DNA from 3 places in the Comamonas sp. GCA5 genome. Region 3 is predicted to be linked to each of the others. Evidence: predicted binding sites of a transcription regulator. Region 3 holds the regulator's gene; each other region holds the start of a gene.
What was found. The regulator FNR, encoded in region 3, switches genes on or off when oxygen is low (the NO sensors DNR and NnrR bind a similar motif). The targets are predictions, from matches to a motif close to TTGATNNNNATCAA.
Positions count from the first base shown of each region.

Region 1: a site for FNR is predicted at 1,675-1,688, ahead of azu (azurin). Genes of this name have one in related genera too.
Region 2: a site for FNR is predicted at 1,316-1,329, ahead of SJH88_RS05165 (PHA/PHB synthase family protein). Genes of this name have one in related genera too.

Region 1 is NZ_JAZHFR010000050.1:4,685-6,951, forward strand. Features, by position in the region: gene SJH88_RS12345 (hypothetical protein) at 103-336, opposite strand; gene SJH88_RS12350 (MBL fold metallo-hydrolase) at 336-974, opposite strand; gene azu (azurin) at 1,074-1,529, opposite strand; gene SJH88_RS12360 (flavin reductase family protein) at 1,956-2,267, shown strand, end outside.
Region 2 is NZ_JAZHFR010000013.1:14,533-16,799, reverse strand. Features, by position in the region: gene SJH88_RS05165 (PHA/PHB synthase family protein) at 1-1,196, opposite strand, end outside; gene SJH88_RS05160 (hypothetical protein) at 1,375-1,692, shown strand; gene pgeF (peptidoglycan editing factor PgeF) at 1,609-2,267, opposite strand, start outside.
Region 3 is NZ_JAZHFR010000012.1:23,376-25,642, forward strand. Features, by position in the region: gene SJH88_RS04850 (hypothetical protein) at 71-376, shown strand; gene fnr (fumarate/nitrate reduction transcriptional regulator Fnr) at 446-1,171, opposite strand; gene hemN (oxygen-independent coproporphyrinogen III oxidase) at 1,377-2,267, shown strand, end outside.

The DNA.
Region 1 (2,267 bases), on a different contig from region 3:
GCGCAGCCGCGCTGGCGAGCGCGAGAGAACATCAGAAAAGTGAGCTGCCTACGCAAGCAGTATGAGCATCAGCGCTGATTTTCATGCCAACTCCGGCACACTCTAGTAGCTGCGCAGCACGGCGCGCAACAGCCACCCAGCCCCCGCCAGTAGCAGGCGCAACCCGCAAAACACGGCGCCCAGCACCGCCGCGTGGCGCAGGGACTGCGGCCAGTCCATCGCCCACGGCTGCCCCTGCCACGCGGCCCAGCCGGCCGCCAGGGCGGGCACGACCAGCAGGCCAAGCACCGCGGCCAGGGCCAGCAACCACACGCAATGGCGTGCCGTGGCGGCCATCAGGTGTTGCCGACGTAGGGATTGGTTTTGCGTTCGCGCCCGAAGCTGCTTTCCGGGCCGTGGCCGGGGATGAACACGGTCTGGTCGCCCATGGGCCACAGGCGCTGGACGATGGAGTCGATCAGCTGCTGGTGGTTGCCCTGGGGAAAGTCGGTGCGGCCGATGCTGCCGGCAAACAGCACGTCGCCGACGAAGCAGCGCTTGGCCTGCGGGGCGTGGAAGACCACGTGGCCCGGCGTGTGGCCGGGGCAGTGGCGCACCTGCAGCACCTCCTGGCCGATGGCCACGGTGTCGCCGTCGTGCAGCCAGCGCGTGGGCTCGAACGGTTCGGCCGGGGGGAAGCCGAACATGGCGCCCTGCTGGGGCAGGCCGGCGATCCAGAAGCGGTCGCCCTCGTGCGGGCCGATGATGTCCAGCTGGCGCTTGCGCGCCAACTCGGCCACGGCGCCGGCATGGTCGATGTGGGCGTGCGTCAGCCAGATGGCCTTGAGCTGCAGGCCCAGGCGCTCCAGCTCCCACTCGATGATGTCGATGTCGCCGCCGGGGTCGATCACGGCCGCCTCCAGCGTCTGGTCGCACCAGACCAGGGAGCAGTTTTGCTGGAAGGCGGTGACAGGAATCGTGTGGTACTGGAACATGGCGGTCTCTGCAAAGTGGCTGCTGCGATTGTGCCCAAGCCCGGGCCGGAAAAAAGCCGGGCGCCGGACTGCAGGCCCACCTTCTGTGAGGAGCGCCGCTCAGCTGCCCAGCTTGAGCACGCCGCGCATGATGAAGGAGTGGCCCGGGAAGGAGCAGAAGTAGGTGTACTCGGTGCCGGCCTTGAGCTTGGCGACGTCCAGGTTCACCGAGGTGGTCTCGCCGCCGCCAATCATCTTGGTGAACGCCAGCACGCGCGCATCGCCGGGCTTGACGTACTCGTTGGCTGCACCGGCCTTCAGGCCATCGGCGGCCGCGGCGTTGGTGTCGGCCGTGGTGGCCAGCACGATGTTGTGGCCCATGGTGGACTTGGACATCTTGCCGGTGTGCTTCAAGGTCATGGTGAAGCTGGTGCAGGACTTGGGCACTTCCACGCTCTTGATGTTGAACTGCATCTGGTCATTGCCTTCGATGGTGACGGAGCAGTCGGCCGCCAGGACCGGGGTGGCAAGGCTTCCAAGGGCCAGCAGGGCAACAGTCGTGCAGATTTTTTTCACGCAAACATCCTTTGCATCAAGGGGGAGGAAAGATGGCGCAACGCCGGCGGCGCTGCTTCTGTCGGCATTCTGAAAGCAATCCCGGACAAAATCCGCCTTGTTCGGCGTACGTGCCACAACGCGGGGGCGGTTTGCTGCGCCTCCTTTGACCCCTATCAAACCGCGGGGCGTCACCCAGCCCCTGGCTGCTGCATTTACAGAAGCTGATGGCGCTTTCTCCATCAACGTTTCAGGCATTTGGATATCTGAAAACCTTATTTATCAACCGCAGGCAGCTATCAAAAAATACAGCCCCTGTGCCGCAGGCGACGCCCGCCCGCGCTGCGGGCGGCCAGGCCGGCTAGCATCGGCACGCACATTAGCCCCACCCACACAGCGCTCTATCAGAGTTTGCATAATCTCCCACCTACTTAGATCAACGCTGTCGTGAATACCCCCTCTCTTGCGGCACCGCCCGACGCGGCCGCTTTCACCGAACGAGATTTCCGCAACGCCCTGGGCCAGTTCGCCACGGGCGTGACGGTGGTGACGACGGCGGATGACCAGGGCCGGCCCGTGGGCATGACGGTGAGTTCCTTCAACTCGGTGTCGTTGCAACCCGCCCTGGTGCTGTGGAGCCTGGGCTGCCACGCCGGCAGCTACCCGGTGTTTGCGCAGTGCTCGCACTACGCCATCCACGTGCTGGCCGCGCACGACAAGCCGCTGGCCCTGCAGTTCGCGCAGCGCGGGGTGGACCGC
Region 2 (2,267 bases), on a different contig from region 3:
CTGTTCCAGTACAGCAGGTCAAAAGGCGGCGGGGTTTCGCCCTTCAGGTAATTGCCGACCACGTAGTTCCAGACCAAGTCGTTGGGGCGCAGAAAGCTGAAGGTAGAGGCCAGCTCCTGGCCTTGCAACAGGCCGCCCTTGCCCATTTGCAGCTCGCGCATCTGGACAAAGGCTTCGTCGATGAAGACATCCAGCACGCCGGTGTCGGTGAAGTCCACCAGGGTGGTCAGCAAGGTGGCGCTGGCCACCGGCGCCTGCTGGCGCGCCGCCAGCACGGCCAGGGCCGCCGACAGCATGGTGCCGCCGACGCAAAAGCCCAGGGCGTTGATCTGGTCGGCCCCACCGATCTCCTGCGTGACGGCAATCGCCTGGAGCACGGCATGCTCGATGTAGTCGTCCCAGGTCAGATGGCCCAGCGATTCGTCCGGGTTGCGCCAGCTGACGACAAAAGTGCGGTGGCCCTGGCTGACCGCATAGCGGATCAGCGAATTCTCCGGTTGCAAGTCCAGGATGTAGTACTTGTTGATGCACGGCGGTACCAGCAGGAAGGGCCGCTCATGCACCTTGGCCGTGAGCGGCTTGTATTCGATCAGCTGGAAGATGTCGTTCTCGTAGACCACCGCACCTTCGCTGGTGGCCACGTTCTTGCCCACCTCGAACACGCTCTCGTCGGTCATCGAGACATGGCCCTGGCCCATGTCGTGCAACAGGTTCTGTATGCCCTGGGCCAGGCTTTGGCCCTTCGTGGCAATCGCTTTTTGCTGGGCCTCGGGGTTCAAGGCCAGGAAGTTGCTGGGCGACATGGCTGCCACCCATTGTTCTACGGCAAAGCGGATGCGTTCGCGCGTCTTGGCGTCGGCCTGCACGGCCTCGGCCATGCCGGTCAGGGCCTGGGCGTTGAGCAGGTAGGCATTCGCCGTCCACGCGGACAAGGGGTTCTCGGCCCAGGCGGCCGCGCCGAAGCGCTTGTCTTTGAGGGCCGAAGGCTGGGCCACGCCCTGGCTCCAGAGAGCGGTGGCTTCGCGCACGTAGTGCTGTTGCAGTTCCTGCAGCTTGGCCGCATCCAGCTGCACTGCGGCAGGACCCGCAGCGCCAGCCGGAACTGTCGGAAAGGCCGCCACGGCCTTGGCCCACTGGTCGGCAAAGAATTGCTGGAACTGTTGCGCGCTCTGATCCCAAGAAGCTTCCGAAGCCATGTTGTCTCCTGTGTGTGCAGGCCAGCACGGTGCGTGCTGTGCCGCTGGATTGATTGTTGCGCAGCAGCATGTGTCTGGCAATCCAGCGCCGCCCCTGCCCCAAGCAAAAACCGGGCTCATTGACGCGAATCAAGCCCACTATCTCCAAGGAAGGTGCTGCATCAGGCACATTTCAGCCATGTACCTGATTGTCATTGCTTGGTTCTATGTGACGCTGATGATGGCGCTGGCCGAGGCGGCCAGCCCACAAGGCAGCATCCTGGGAGCCGTCATCACTTTTGTGCTGTATGGGCTGCTGCCCATGTCCATCCTGGTTTACATCCTGGGCACGCCCGCGCGCAAGCGCCGCCTCAAGGCCCGGCGGGAGGCCGAGCAACGCGCCTGGGATGCAGCCCAGGCGGCCGCCGCCCCGTCAGCGAGTCTTCCAGATGCAGGCGGCCATGCGCCCGGTGCTGCCGAGGACGCCGGCATCGCGGCGGTGCGAAAAGAACCTTGAGGCGTCGCTGAACGTGCACCAGGCCGCCGTGCCATCGTTGCCATACAGCTGCGTCAGACCCAGTTGCGCCAACCGCCGCCGGGCCAGGCCCGACAGGTCGGCCATCCACTTGCCCGGAGCCCCGGCACGCGCCTGAAAGCATGGGTCGGCACCCGCGTCACGGCCGGTGAACGCAGCCCGCACGTCCTCCCCCACCTCGAAGGCTTGCGGACCGATGCACGGCCCCAGCCAGACCTGGGTCTGCGCAGCCAGGGCAGCATCGGCAGGCATACCCAGCTGGCGGGCATAAGCCAGCCACAGGGCCTCCAGCACACCATGCCCGTCCTGGCCCGCCAGCCCGCGCCAGCCGGCATGCGCCGCCGCCACGACCCGGCCCGAGCGATGGGCCATCAGCACGGGCAGGCAATCGGCCACCATGATGGTGCAGACCATGCCGACCTGGTCGGTGACACAGGCATCGAAGGCCTGCGCCTGCGGCACGCCCGCCTCCAGCACCTGCACCCCGCAGCCGTGCACCTGCTGCATGAAGACCGGCTGCACCCACCGGTCGGCGGCGTCCTGGATCACGCGGCCCA
Region 3 (2,267 bases):
TTGTCCCACAAGCATGGTTCAGCGGCTGTGGACACAATTTAGGTACAACCTCTTGCGAAGGAGTGCTTTTATGTGGACACGACGCTGGATGTGGATTGGCTGGCCGGCCTTTGTGGCGGCCGGCGTGATGGAGATGCTGGTCTTTGCGGCGTTTGACCCGCACGACATGCTGTGGATGGGGCAGACGGTGGAGCTGTCGCGCACGGCCATCTACACCCTGGCATTCTTTGCGTTCTGGGCGGTCTTCGCCGTGGCCGGCTGGATGACCATGGTGCTGGCCCTGCCCAGCGCAGCGGTCAATGCCCAAGCCCAGGCGCCGTCGACTGGGCTTGGCGACCCCGAGCGGCTGCAAGCCTGCTATCCCAACAACGCTTGAATGAAAAAAGCCTTCCTGTTGATGCAGGAAGGCTTTTTTCGTGGACCTGCTCTGAGGCAGCGGCAGTGGTTATTTGTTGCAGTCTTGGTGGCTGTTAACCAGGCGTTGCAGCGCGGCGGTATCAAGAATGCGCACGTGGCGTTGTTTGACCTCCACCATACCTTCTTCGACGAACTTCGAGAAAGTGCGGCTGACCGTCTCCAGCTTCAGGCCCAGGTAGCTGCCGATCTCTTCGCGCGTCATGCGCAGCACCAGTTCCGACGACGAGAAGCCGCGTGCGTGCAGACGCTGCACCAGATTCAGGATGAAGGCCGCCAGGCGTTCCTCAGCGCGCATGCTGCCCAGCAGCAGCATCACGCCGTGCTCGCGCACGATCTCGCGGCTCATGACCTTGTGCACGTGGGTCTGCAGGGCCGTCACTTCGCGCGACACCTCCTCCAGCCCGTCAAACGGCATCACGCACACTTCGGCATCTTCCAGGGCCACTGCATCGCAGGTGTGGTGGTCATGCACGATGCCATCCAGACCAATGATCTCGCCGGCCATCTGAAAGCCTGTCACCTGGTCGCGACCATCTTCGGTAGCCACGCAGGTCTTGAAAAAGCCTGTGCGGATGGCATACAGCGATGTGAAGGGCTCCCCGTTGCGGAACAGCGTGCCGCCGCGCTTGACCTTGCGGCGGGTGGCCACAATTTCGTCGATGCGCTGCAACTGCTGCTCACTCAGCCCCGCGGGCATGCACAGCTCGCGCAGGTTGCAGTTGGAACAGGTTACTTTGATGGTTGGAGGGGTCATGTACTCGGACGCGGCGTGGTGCAGGCGATCTTGCGGGTCACGCGGTGCGTTAAAAGTCGGTAAAAAAAGAAGCTGTTACAACTGGGATTGCGGTGAATGATGCTTGTCAAAATTGTGGCATTGCTTGATCGCAGACCTCTTGATTCACGTCAAGGATGGTTGCGGGCCATTGGTGCACAGTCTAACAATCAAGGAAAAAAGATTCATGACTGTCGTCACACCCGAACTCCTGCGTCGTTACGACGTACCTGGTCCACGCTATACCTCTTACCCCACAGCAGACAGGTTTGTGGAAGCGTTTGGTGATAGCGACTATATCTTGGCTCTGAAGCAACGCAAAGTCGCTGCGGCTGCCAAGCAGCCGATGTCGCTGTATGTGCACATCCCGTTTTGCGAATCGCTGTGCTATTACTGCGCGTGCAACAAGATCGTGACCAAGCACCATGAGCGTGCGGCCACGTACATGCGCTATCTGGAGCGCGAGGTCGATCTGCACCTGCAGCACTGCGGGCGGGGGCAGGTGGTCAGCCAGTTCCATGTCGGCGGAGGAACGCCCACGTTCCTGTCCGATGACGAGTTGCGTGAGCTGTGGCAGATGCTGCGCGAGCGTTTCGCCTTTGATCCTGCTGGCGAGTATTCCATCGAGGTGGACCCGCGCACGGTGACGCGCGAGCGCCTGGCTGTGCTCAAGGAAGTTGGCTTCAACCGCCTGAGTTTCGGCGTGCAGGACTTCGATCCCGATGTGCAAAAGGCCGTGCACCGCGAGCAGCCCGCCGAGCAGGTGTTTGATCTGGTGGCCGCTGCGCGCGAACTGGGATTCCAGTCCATCAATGTGGACCTGATTTATGGCCTGCCCAAGCAGAATGCGCAATCGTTTGCGCGCACGCTGCAACAGGTGGCGCAACTGCGCCCGGACCGTATTGCCTTGTATGCCTACGCCCACTTGCCCGAGCGTTTCAAGGCCCAGCGCCGCATCCTGCAGCAGGACTTGCCGCCTGCGGCAGACAAAGTGAACATGCTGTCGGCGGCCATCGCGAGTTTCATCGACGCGGGCTACGTGTATGTGGGCATGGACCACTTTGCCTTGCCCGAGGAT